3 regions of the Herminiimonas sp. Marseille-P9896 genome follow, and region 3 is predicted to be linked to each of the others. Evidence: predicted binding sites of a transcription regulator. Region 3 holds the regulator's gene; each other region holds the start of a gene.
The links. Region 3 encodes HrcA, which represses chaperone genes, less so after heat shock. Its sites were predicted from a motif close to TTAGCACTCNNNNNNNNNGAGTGCTAA; they were not measured.
Positions count from the first base shown of each region.

Region 1 (4,270 bases), 110 kb from region 3:
ATGTTGCGGCCCATCCTTCAAACGGATCCTCAATCTCTCCATACGGTTCACCCATACGCGCCAAAGGTAATGCACCGCTAGGTACGTGCCAAAGCCAATGTTTTCCTGGCTCAAGAGTCTCGACACTGTTTACTGCAATCCATTGATTTGTACCGTTCGAAACAATGAATGCAATCTCCTCAGAACCGTTCAGGTACTCTACGAGCTGGGCAATATCCTTCTTCGTTGCGTACATAGGTATCCAAGACATACGGCACTTCCTTCAAGGTCTATAATTTATCTGAACGAGAAATCCACAATCTGCCAATGTCTACCATGTTCAAAGTGCTTACGCATTCGAGCACATATATTTTAAGCGATTACCTAGACTAAAAATCTCTCTTAGCAACGCACACAAGTACCTCGAAATCCTCCGCAATTTGTTCATAAGGATTTCCGATGTAACCACATCGATCATTTGCAATGACCGCGTCCTGACGTAATTTGTCCAAACGGATAATAAAACTCTCTGGAGTGCCTGACACAGGGCCAACTATCTCAGACAACCGCTCAGTTCTTTCCGGATGCAATACTTGCAGTGCCCTCCAAATACTAATTGCGTCCATATCCAACCTTAGTGGTAACACCTCGCGAAGTGAATAGAAAAAGCATCTAAGTTAAACCTGGAATCAAGCAATTGAAAAAACGATGTTAGCAATATTTAAGGACAAGTCGTACCGTCCACCATATGAACAGCACCAATTGGCGTGGCGACCGGAATATCGCATGCTCCATTCAGAATGACGTTGCCCGTCGAGTTAGGCAACACAGTAAGAGCAGATCCTGTAGTGTCCGCCAGCAGAACGGCAAAACTATGTGCGGGGCTTGAACCCTGGGCAGACAGGCGATTATTAAATATTTGCACACTCGAATCGAGTACAACGAGCGCCGCTGCGTTGGAATTCTGGTTATATGCGCTCACTGAGTTGTTACCGATGATAACGTTGGTCGAATTCTCAACTCCCAGCGCCGTAGAACTACTGCCCACTGAATTATTTAATGCTAGCGATACCGTGTTATCCAGAATACGTACATTGCTTACACCTATGGTATTGATGCCTCGATAGTTCACCCCGCTTCCGGCGACATCGGTGGAAACTATGTTCATGCCGCTGATGGTGCTGTTGTTAGCCATAGCAACAGTCGCCCTGGTGCCGGCGCCAAAGGAAGCAAACGATGAGTTAATGGTTGCGCCAGGCAATGACGTAGTGACGGTCCTTCCACTTGCGGTAACGACATCCAGCGAGCCTTTACCTATCAGTGTCTGGCCATTCTGGAGCACTGTAGAAGCAGTGGTATTGAATGTGCCCGCCAACACTACTGTGCTATTGCTACCCGCAGCCGCCACTTCACCGGGAAGAGATGCACCAGTGGTCGTTTCGCTGGAAAGAGCAACTATCGTCTGCCCGCCAGCCGTCGTAGACGCTTTTTCAGACGCAATTTGCCGCGTGCTGACCTGGCTGACGATATCCACGTCACGCACGATCGGCGCAGTCATGCGACGCTCCTGCGCCTTCATCCGTTGCAAAGAGGAAGTGGCATTTCCCAATGGGATGCGCAAGCGCAGCGCGACGAAACTCTGACTGCCGCGAGCATTGTCGTCCTGGTACTCCGCACCTATGGTTAACTGCGCGCCTTTCCACGTATTACTGAAGTCAGCCATCACATACTCGGCTCGCACACGGGTGCCTTGTACCTTGATCCCGTCATCGGAAAATCGATAGCCCGCGAGGTAAGCTCTCACCTGTCGCGTATCTTCTTCGTCGAAGATAGGGAGACGCCATCCGGCCTCCACATCAAAGCCAGGTAGTGCGCGCTCTTCCTGCACCGTACTGGTTACAAAGAGAGAACCACCAGACACCGATCCTGTGTTGACACTGGATAAGGTGGTGCTTTTCTTACCAAAGGGCTGATAGACATTAGCGCGCCAATCGAACTGAGGCCCGAGCGCCTCAAAACCTAATGTCGCCTGATCGTAGGAATTGTTATAAGTAGTTCTGCGCCTATCGACAAAGCCATACGCACCAAGATTCCATCCGGTCTCCAGCATATGACGCATACCACCGCCCAGGCTTCCTTCAAAATCTCCACCATTCGCCAGACGCGCACGAACGTTCGCAAAATAAAGTGAGCGCGCATCTTGTACTGCTGGGATAAAAAGATTCGCTTCGCCGATGTCACGCTTGGATCCGACTTTGCCTTCCAGGTCGAGATAAGTACTCCATTTCTCTTGCCCGGCATTCTGCGCATATGCTCCGGTACCGACGCAAGCGGAAAATACGGATACAGCAATCCTAAGCTTGTTGGATTTCAAGCGACTCATTACTACTCCCTGTAGCGTTTGTTATTTTTTCTAATGGCATTTTACAAACAGGCGCAAGAAGTGCAACACGCTTGTTGCAGCGTGTTGTTTTGAGAAACCGGGGATCATTAATCACGGAATATTTGCTACTGACTTCGACCAAAAAATTATCTTTTATACATTAAATGACCTTCTAGCTAAATTGACCATCTGCACCATGCCTATCTATATAGAGATAAATGGATTCCGGTACTGTCTCGTCAATATTCCTTTACTGATCACTTGAATTATCCAACAAGCATCCATATACTTAGCACTCGCCGGGCGAGAGTGCTAACAACTTTTCCCGTACGACCAACTTTCTAGTGCGGCATGTATGCACTGTAAAGCTAGCTTTGCAGCTTTATGCCGCAAATCACCATAACCTATTGAAAACTAAGGAGTTTGTATGAACCTTCGTCCTTTGCACGATCGCGTCATCGTCAAGCGCCTCGACCAGGAAACAAAAACTGCGTCTGGCCTCATCATTCCTGAAGCAGCAGCTGAAAAGCCTGATCAAGGTGAAATTCTGGCAATCGGCAACGGCAAAATCCTCGAAGACGGCAAAGTACGCCCACTCGACGTTAAAGTCGGCGACCGCGTTCTGTTCGGCAAATATGCTGGCCAAACCGTCAAAGTTGATGGCAACGAAGTTCTCGTGATGCGCGAAGAAGACATCATGGCAATCGTACAAAAGTGATCCCGTTTCTCGAGCGTAGCGGCCGTGCCGCAGAGCTCGAAACGGTTTCATTCCTAGTCGGAATTCAGTGATTCAGTCACTCAACGAATAATCAGGAGCAATCAACATGGCAGCTAAAGAAGTAATTTTCGGCGACGCAGCCCGTGCCAAGATGGTCGAAGGCGTTAACGTTCTGGCCAACGCAGTTAAAGTAACCCTGGGCCCTAAAGGCCGTAACGTGGTTCTGGAACGTTCGTTCGGCGCACCTACCGTCACCAAGGACGGTGTTTCGGTCGCTAAAGAAATCGAACTGAAAGACAAATTGCAAAACATGGGCGCGCAGCTCGTGAAAGAAGTGGCTTCCCGCACCAGCGACAACGCAGGCGACGGCACCACCACTGCAACCGTATTGGCACAAGCGATCGTTCGCGAAGGCATGAAATACGTTGCAGCCGGCATGAACCCAATGGATCTGAAACGCGGTATCGACAAAGCTGTTGCAGCAACTGTCGAACAACTGGCAGCCATTGCTAAACCATGCACCACCACCAAAGAAATCGCTCAAGTTGGTTCGATCTCCGCTAACAGCGATGCATCGATCGGCGAGCGCATCGCTGAAGCGATGGAAAAAGTCGGCAAGGAAGGCGTCATCACTGTTGAAGACGGCAAATCCCTGAACGACGAACTCGACATCGTTGAAGGTATGCAGTTTGACCGCGGCTACCTGTCGCCATACTTCATCAACAACCCAGAAAAGCAAACCGCTATCCTGGACAATCCGTTCATCCTGTTGTGCGACAAAAAAATCTCCAACATCCGTGACCTGCTCCCGGTATTGGAACAAGTTGCCAAAGCTGGTCGTCCACTGCTGATCATCGCAGAAGACATCGAAGGCGAAGCACTGGCAACCCTGGTTGTGAACAACATCCGCGGCATCCTGAAAACCTGCGCAGTGAAAGCTCCAGGCTTCGGCGACCGTCGTAAAGCAATGCTGGAAGATATCGCTATCTTGTCCGGCGGCCAGGTTGTCGCTGAAGAAGTCGGCCTGACTTTGGAAAAAATCACTCTGGAAGAATTGGGCCAGGCTAAACGTATCGAAATCGGCAAAGAAAACACCACGCTGATTGACGGTAACGGCCAGGCTATCAACATCGAAGCACGCGTTAAGCAAATCCGCGCGCAAATCGAAGAAGCAACTTCGGACTACGACC
Region 1 covers NZ_CAJEVT010000001.1:1,117,669-1,121,938, reverse strand. Annotated here, with positions in the region: gene H7U06_RS05395 (hypothetical protein) at 1-250, opposite strand, end outside; gene H7U06_RS05390 (inverse autotransporter beta domain-containing protein) at 701-2,362, opposite strand; gene groES (co-chaperone GroES) at 2,790-3,080, shown strand; gene groL (chaperonin GroEL) at 3,187-4,270, shown strand, end outside.
Region 1: a site for HrcA is predicted at 2,652-2,678, ahead of groES (co-chaperone GroES). Genes of this name have one in related genera too.

Region 2 (4,270 bases), 230 kb from region 3:
TGACTACTCTGACTGCCTCTCCGAACCGTATCGCCCAGTATTGGGCCCTGACCAAGCCGCGTGTCACGCAGCTGGCAGTTTTTTGCGCCGTGATAGGCATGTTCCTGGCAACCCCCGAGTTGCCTAGCTGGAAGATAGTCGTGTCGGCAACGATAGGTATCTGGTTGCTGGCCGGTGCGGCATTTGCGATCAACTGCCTGGTGGAACGCGAAATCGATTCACGCATGGCGCGCACTGCGCGTCGTCCCATGGCACGCGGTGAAATTACCGTACTGCAAACACTGGTGTTTTCAGGTGTGATCGGCGGTGCCGGTATGTGGGTGCTGTATAACTTCGTGAATCCTTTGACGATGTGGCTGACCTTTGCCACCTTTGTTGGCTACGCAGTGATTTACACCATCATCCTGAAACCAGCGACACCGCAGAATATTGTGATCGGTGGCTTGTCCGGCGCGATGCCGCCGGCCTTGGGTTGGGCAGCGGTGGCCAATGATTTGCCTATGCAAGCCTGGATCCTGGTACTGATCATCTTCATCTGGACGCCGCCGCACTTCTGGGCGCTGGCCTTGTATCGCCGTGACGAGTATGCGAAATCGGGCTTGCCGATGTTGCCGGTCACGCATGGTACCGAGTTCACCCAATTCCATATCTGGCTGTACACCATCGCGTTGGTCGCGACCACCATGTTGCCTTTCGCGGTCGGCATGAGCGGCTTGATTTACCTGGTGTCGGTCGCCATCCTGGATATCATTTTCGTTTGGTATGCATGGCAGGTTTATCGCCATTACACCGATATGATTGCGCGCAAGATGTTCGCTTACTCGATCATCTATCTGTCCCTGCTGTTTGCGGCCTTGCTGGTCGACCACTATCTGAGATTCTGAAAACATGCGTTTCCGTTCCCTTCTGGTAATTTGTGCCGCACTATTTGCCTTGGCTGCTTGTAGCGATAAACCCAAGCAAGTTTTCAATAACACCGACCTGACTGGTCTGGGCTATGCCAAGGAATTTTCGCTGCATGACCATAACGGCAAGCTGCGTACGCTGGCTGATTTCAAAGGCAAGGCAGTCGTGGTGTTCTTTGGCTTCACGCAATGTCCGGACGTGTGCCCGACGACCATGATGGAAATGTCGAACGTGATGAAGGCGTTGGGCCCGGATGCGGATCGCGTGCAAGTCTTGTTCGTCACGGTAGATCCTGAGCGTGATACGGCGGCCTTGCTGGCGCAATACGTACCGGCTTTCGATCCGCGCTTCCTCGGCTTGCGTGGTGATCTGGCCGAGACCGAGAAGGTCGCGAAAGAATTCAAAGTGTTTTATCAAAAGGTGCCGGGCAAGACTCCAGGCAGCTATACCGTCGATCACACAGCGGGCAGCTATGTGTTTGACCCGCAAGGTCGCATCCGTTTGTTCATCCGCCACGGTCAGGGCATAGATCCTATCGTGCAGGATTTGAAGACTTTGCTGGCGGACAAGACGTAAAGACCAGACATAAAAAAAGGCGCTCCGAGGAGCGCCTTTTTTGTTTGCTGCTACTGACTGCTTAAGCGTAAGCGGCCAGCGAGCCTTTCATTTTCTTCAGTGCGACTGCTTCGATCTGACGGATACGTTCAGCCGATACGCCGAACTCATCTGCCAATTCATGCAGGGTTGCGCCCGAACCGTCATCGTTCGCCAACCAGCGCGCTTCGACGATGCGACGTGAACGCGCATCCAGTTTGCCCAATGCATTCGACAAACCTTCGGTTTGCAGACGATCAAACTGCTGCGATTCCAGCACCTTGGTCGGTTCCTGCATATCGGAGGACAGGTAAGCGATAGGCGCAAACTTGTCGTCTTCGTCATCAGTAGGCGCTTCCAGTGCGATGTCGCGTCCGGACAGACGGGTTTCCATCTCTATGACTTCTTCCCGTTTGACGTTCAGCGTTTTCGCCAGCTCGTCGACCTGGTCCGGTGTCATCGAATCCAGACCGGTTTTGTGGCTGCGCAGATTGAAGAACAATTTGCGTTGTGCCTTGGTCGTCGCGACTTTTACCAGGCGCCAGTTTTTCAGGATGTATTCATGCATTTCTGCTTTGATCCAATGCATGGAATACGAAACCAGACGTACGCCCTGATCCGGGTCGAAACGTTTCACGGCTTTCATCAAACCGATATTGCCTTCCTGAATCAAGTCTGCGTGCGGCAGGCCATAGCCCAGATAGCCGCGGGCGATCGAGACGACCAGGCGCAGATGCGAGAGCACCAGTTTTTGTGCGGCACCCAGATCGTTTTCGTCGCGCAGGCGGCGCGCCAAAGATATTTCTTCTTCGTGCGTCAGCATAGGGAGGCGATTGACCGCCGAGATGTAAGCGTCAATATTGCCCAGCGCACCAGAAAACCCCAATGCCAGCATATTGCTGTTAGGAACTAATGCGGTTGATGCAGATACTGCTTTCATGCGTTCTCCTTGCTTAAGTTTCAGTCAGAAACCACTTGTTTCTGTGAACTAGACTACTTTGAGTAGCTATATTAGCACTCTCTTGAAATGAGTGCTAATGAGCGGTTTTTATTGAAGCGATAGCCTAAACACTATTGCTTTTTTAATCATTATTGCTCTTTTCTTACAGGGATTAGAGAGGTTTCTTGCCCAGAAGTTGCGTCCCCAAGGGCGATTTTGACGAAGATTTTCATTTCTCTTGAGAAATAAAAAAGGACCTTTTCAGGTCCTTTTTTATTTGCCGTCCGGCACCGGTGATGGCACAAGTCAGTGTGTGCTCACATGGCGGTTAATGCAGTCGTGCCAAATGCCGCTGTACAGAAAGCAGTGCACCCAGCAAACCGAGGAAGGCACTGGCTGCCAGCAGGATCAGCGTAGGGACGAGATCCAGTGGTGCGAGGCGGAACTCCGACGCATAGAGGCGAGCGAAATCAGCGATAGCCGTGTTGAGCGGATTCAAGGCCAGGGCGACCGCGATCAATGCCACGCCACCGGCGATCAGACCGAGCAAGGCACCGGTGTAATAGAACGGACGGCAGATGAAGGAGTCGGTGGCACCCACCAAACGCGAGACTTCGATCTCTTCGCGCTGCGTCATGACTTGCAGGCGGATGGTATTGAAGACCACGGCAACCACTACCACGCCAAGAGTGGTGGCGAGGAAGATCAGGATCAGGCGCATGACTTGCAGCAGCGCAGCCAGGCGCTCAACCCAGGCCGAATCCATTTGCACGTATTCGACGCCATTGAGGGCTTGCAGCTTCTCGACGATGCTCTTGATTTTCTTCGCGTCGCCATCGTTCTGGAAGCCGGTCATTTTGACGACATAGGCATCCGGCAAAGGATTGGCACCCAGCGTCGAGATGGCATCGTCCAGCCCGGTTTTGTTTTTCAGCGTACTGAGTGCTTTTTCACGCGGGATGAATTCCAGTTTGACCGGATGCTTGGCTTCTTGCGCGATACGGCGAATTTCCGGTGCGATGGCAGTGGCACGTTCGCGCGAGGTATCCATTGCCATGAAGACGCTGATTTCCGGTTCGACCGCCAGTTGCTCGGAGACCGGGCGTACGTTTTCCAGCAAAGTCATGCCGGCAAACGGCAGTGCCAGTGCAATCGACACTACCAATACATTCAGCAGGAAGTTGCCCGGGGTTTTGAACAAATGACGGAAGGCGTCGCCGAGTGCGAAGCCATGGTGTCTGAGCCAGCTATTCATGCAGGCTCCTGTACTGCTGTGCGACGCCAGCTTTCAATAATTCGGCCATGATCGAGATAAATCACGCGGGTTGCGGTATCGAGGAATTGTTCATCGTGGGTGGAGATCAGGCAGGTGACACCGACCGAGTGGAATGCTTTCAATGCATCCAGTACCTTGTTCGCGGCGGCGCGATCCAGGTTGGCGGTAGGTTCATCGGCCAGGATGATTTGCGGACGGTTGACGATGGCGCGGGCAATGGCGACGCGTTGCTGCTCACCACCGGACAAGGTAAGCGGCCCCGAATTGGCCATGTCGAGCAAACCGACTTTATCCAGCGCGGCGCGAGCCCGGCGTTCGGCATCTGGTCGGGACGCACCGCAGACGATCAGCGGCAACATCACATTGGCCAGCACGCTGCGATCTGCCAATAGGCGTTGCTGTTGGAAAATCAAACCGAGATTGCGACGCAGATAGGGCAGGCCGGAGGTCTTGATGCGGCTGATGTCGTGACCACTGACGATGACCGAACCTTCGGTCGGGCTTTCCATCGCCGCGATCAGTTTCAATAGGGTGGATTTGCCTGCGCCGGACGG
Region 2 covers NZ_CAJEVT010000001.1:779,677-783,946, forward strand. Annotated here, with positions in the region: gene cyoE (heme o synthase) at 1-884, shown strand, start outside; gene H7U06_RS03850 (SCO family protein) at 889-1,482, shown strand; gene rpoH (RNA polymerase sigma factor RpoH) at 1,544-2,440, opposite strand; gene ftsX (permease-like cell division protein FtsX) at 2,769-3,695, opposite strand; gene H7U06_RS03865 (cell division ATP-binding protein FtsE) at 3,692-4,270, opposite strand, start outside.
Region 2: a site for HrcA is predicted at 2,512-2,538, ahead of rpoH (RNA polymerase sigma factor RpoH). Genes of this name have one in related genera too.

Region 3 (4,270 bases):
GCGTTGCGCATCGGTTTTGAGCAGCGATTGGTGCGCATGCTGGCCGTGGATATCGACCAGTTGCTCACCCAGCTCACGCAATTGCGTGGCGGTAGCGGCGATGCCGTTGATGAAGGCTTTGGAGCGACCGGCATTGTCTATGACGCGGCGTAGCAATGCGCCGCCGTCTTCATTGCTGAATTCGTTTTCGGCGAGCCAGGCATCCAGCTCGGCACTGCTGGAAAACTCGGCCGTTATGTCAGCCTTGGCTGCGCCTTCGCGTACCACGCTGGCATCACCACGCCCGCCAAGCGCGAGTGCCAGCGCATCGATCAGGATGGATTTACCCGCGCCGGTTTCGCCGGTGAAAACGGAGAAACCAGGCGAAAATTCCAGTTCGATGGCATCGACAATAACGAAATCACGGATGGAGAGCGTGCGCAGCATGTTTATTTCAAGCGACCTTCTACTGACGGGTATTCATTCCAATGCAGCTTTTCGCGCAAGGTATCGTAATAATTCCAGCCTTCCGGATGCAGGAAGGTAATCGTATGTTCGGAGCGACGCACGGTAATCCGGTCATGCTTGAGCAGGCGCGCCACTGATTGCATATCGAAATTGACATTGGCTTCGCGACCACCGACGACTTCGATTTCGATCACGCTACTGTCCGGCACCACGATAGGACGATTCGACAAGGCGTGCGGCGCAATCGGCACCAGTCCGATCCCGGTCAGGCTGGGATGCAAAATCGGGCCACCGGCCGATAAAGCATACGCGCTGGAGCCAGTCGGTGTCGCCACAATCAGGCCATCCGAACGCTGGTTGTACATGAAATGACCATCGACTTCGACGCGCAATTCCACCATGCCGGAACCCGAGCCACGCGACAAGACGACGTCATTGAAAGCCAGTGTGCTGTATACAGCCTCACCCTCACGTTCTATCGAGCCCTTCAGCAAGCTGCGCTGTTCGGAACGGACTTTCCCATTCAGCATTTCTTTCAGCAGCGGCATCATCTGGTCCAGCGAAATATCGGTCATGAAACCGAGACGTCCCTGGTTCACGCCTATCAGCGGCACATTGTATGGCGCCAATTGGCGCGCAATCCCCAGCATGGTACCGTCGCCGCCGACTACAATAGCGGCATCCGCGCACTCGCCGATTTCCGGCAAAGTCATGGAATCGTAATTGCTGAGCGAAAAGTTCAGTGCGGTTTCTGCTTCGAAAATGACTTTGCGGCCGGTCTTGCCCAGGCAATCGGCGATATCAGTCAACGATTTCGCAATCCCACCGGCCATATGTTTGCCGAAGATAGCGATCGTATTAAAACTGGAAGGGTGTGTAGAGTGTGAGGTAAGCGACATGCTGCAGATTAGACCATAATTTGTCCTTCTTTTGGCCTTCTCGTGCGCTATGCAACGCATCATCCATGCAAATGATTGAGTATCCAACATGACGTCCCAGCCTACACCGCATTCCACTCATCCGCCTGTGAAGGCCATCCTGTTCGATCTGGATGACACCTTGTGGCACCTGGCCCCGACTTTGGTCAAGGCAGAAGCCATTTTGTATGACTGGCTGAATGAGCACATTCCGGGTGTAACACAACGCTTCAGCAATGAGGAATTGCGCGAGCTGCGCATGGAATTGCTGCCTACCGATCCGCAATTCCAATTCAATGTATGGGCTTTACGCCACGCTGCGCTGACACGCGCCTGTCATTTAACGAGTGAAAACAAGGATCTGGTGGATCAGGCGATGGCGGTTTTTTCAGTCGCGCGCAACGCCGTCAACCCGTTTGTAGATGTCACACCTGGTCTGACCAGCCTGAGCGAACGTTTTGCCCTGGGCTCGGTGTCCAACGGTTTTGCCGACCTCGGCGAAATTGGCCTGGCATCTTATTTCCAGGTATCGATCGCGGCCCATCAATTTGGCAGCGCCAAACCCGGCGCAGAGATTTTTCATGCGGCCTGCGCCGCACTGGACGTTGCGCCACACGAAGCCATTTACGTCGGTGACGACCCCACCCTGGATATCCAGGGTGCCCAAAACGCCGGTTTGCGCGCGGTGTGGATGAATCGCTTCGACCACACATTGCCCGACCATATTGTGCCGACTGCCAGCGTCACCAATTTATATGAGCTCGATGCCTGGCTAAAGCGCGCATAATGGGCAGCATGCCCCCTGCGGCCTTGCCCTTGCCGCCCGGCATGACCACTCATACAATAGCGATACTATGCAACTTGATAACCGCGCACAAACCCTGCTGAAAGCCCTCGTCGAACGCTATATAGCGGACGGCATGCCGGTCGGCTCGCGCGAGCTTTCCAAAATCTCGGGCCTCGACCTGTCACCTGCGACCATACGCAACGTGATGGCGGACCTGGAAGAGATGGGCTTTGTCGCCAGTCCGCACACCTCGGCCGGACGCGTACCTACGCCGCGCGGCTACCGTGTGTTTGTCGATACCTTGCTGACGGTGCAATCCATCGATGAAAGCGCACTCGAATCGAAATTGCAGAATTCGCTGCAAACCGGTTCGTCGCAAAAGATTATCTCCAACGCCGCACAAATCCTGTCTTCGCTATCCGAATTCGCTGGCATCGTCATGACGCCGCGACACGAATCGGTATTCCAGCAAATCGATTTCCTGCGCCTGTCCGAGAAACGCATACTGCTGGTCATCGTCAGCCCCAGTGGCGACGTGCAAAACCGCCTGCTACTGACCGATGTCGATTACACACCTAGCCAGTTGATACAGGCAGCGAATTACATCAACCAGAACTACGGTGGCCTCAGCTTCGACGAAGTAAGAATACGTTTGCAGGGTGAATTGAAGCAGTTGCGCGACGATATGACGCGCCTGATGCAAGCTGCAGTCGAAGCTGGCAGCGATGCGATGAATGACAATAGCGATGATGTCGTCATTTCCGGTGAACGCAATCTGCTCAGCGTGAGTGACCTGTCATCGAACATGGTGTCCTTGCGCCAGCTGTTTGACCTGTTCGAACAAAAAACCAGCCTGATGCAATTGCTGGACGTGTCAAACAAGGCGAACGGCGTACAAATCTTTATCGGTGGCGAATCCAAGCTGGTGCCTATGGACCAGATGAGCGTAGTGACCTCGCCCTACACCGTGAACGGCAAAGTCGTCGGCACGCTGGGCGTTATCGGCCCGACACGCATGGCGTATGAACGCGTGATTCCTATCGTCGACATCACGGCCAAATTGCTGTCGAACGCACTCAGCCACAATCCTGGCTGAAGCAACCAAGAAAAAACTGCAAAACGTAAAAAAACCATGCGGGTGTTTCCACCAGCATGGTTTTCGTAAAACGTGACAGCTTACTTTTTAGCTTTTTGGCAACTCTTGCAATGCCCATACAAGGCAAGCGCATGGTCGGCGATTTCAAAACCATGCTCTTCAGCGATACGTACCTGGCGCTTTTCGATTTCAGCATCAAAAAACTCTTCTACCTTGCCGCAATCCAGGCAAACCAGATGGTCATGGTGCGAGCCTTCATTCAGTTCGAATACGGCTTTGCCGGTTTCAAAGTGATTGCGCTGCAGCAAGCCCGCTTGTTCAAATTGCGTCAAAACACGGTAAACCGTTGCCAGGCCGACATCCAGATTGTCAGCGAGCAACATCTTGTAGACGTCTTCTGCGCTCAGATGGCGTACTTCGGCAGTCTGGAAAATATCGAGGATTTTCAGACGTGGCAGCGTCGCTTTCAGGCCGCTGGCTTTTAACTCGGATGGATTGTTCGGCATGTTCTTGCTCATATTAAGGATATCTGCCTTATCATATAGTGTTTTCGTACAATTGCTCAATCCCTTGAGACCCCATATGCAAATGCTGCCCCGTCATTCTAATCGCGCTCCGCTCATCGCTGGTACATTTTGCCTGGTATTGGCAGGTGTACTCACAGGCTGCGCCTCGAAAAACCCATTGATAGACGAACCCGCACTGGTAGCCGCTGCGGCCAAACCTGCCGCCAAGCCAGCCGCACAGCCAGCACCAGTAGCAGCCAACGAAGAAAAAGTAGCCGTAGAAACAGCCGCACCTGCAAGCGAAGCAACGGAAACTGCAGCAGCAGCAGCTGCTGCTGCTGCAGCCGCAACGACAACTGCTGCGGCCGAAGCCAAGCCAGCAGTAGTCGCCGCCGTACCAGCCGCCGCCAGCAGCGGTGTGCAAGTCAAACGTGAAAAACGCTTCCTCGGCATTTTCTCCCCTTACCGTCCTGACATCCAGCAAGGCAACTTCGTTTCGCAGGAAATGGTCGCCCAG
Region 3 covers NZ_CAJEVT010000001.1:1,005,912-1,010,181, reverse strand. Annotated here, with positions in the region: gene recN (DNA repair protein RecN) at 1-426, opposite strand, end outside; gene H7U06_RS04910 (NAD kinase) at 429-1,346, opposite strand; gene H7U06_RS04905 (HAD family hydrolase) at 1,435-2,151, shown strand; gene hrcA (heat-inducible transcriptional repressor HrcA) at 2,219-3,247, shown strand; gene fur (ferric iron uptake transcriptional regulator) at 3,328-3,753, opposite strand; gene H7U06_RS16360 (outer membrane protein assembly factor BamE) at 3,830-4,270, shown strand, end outside.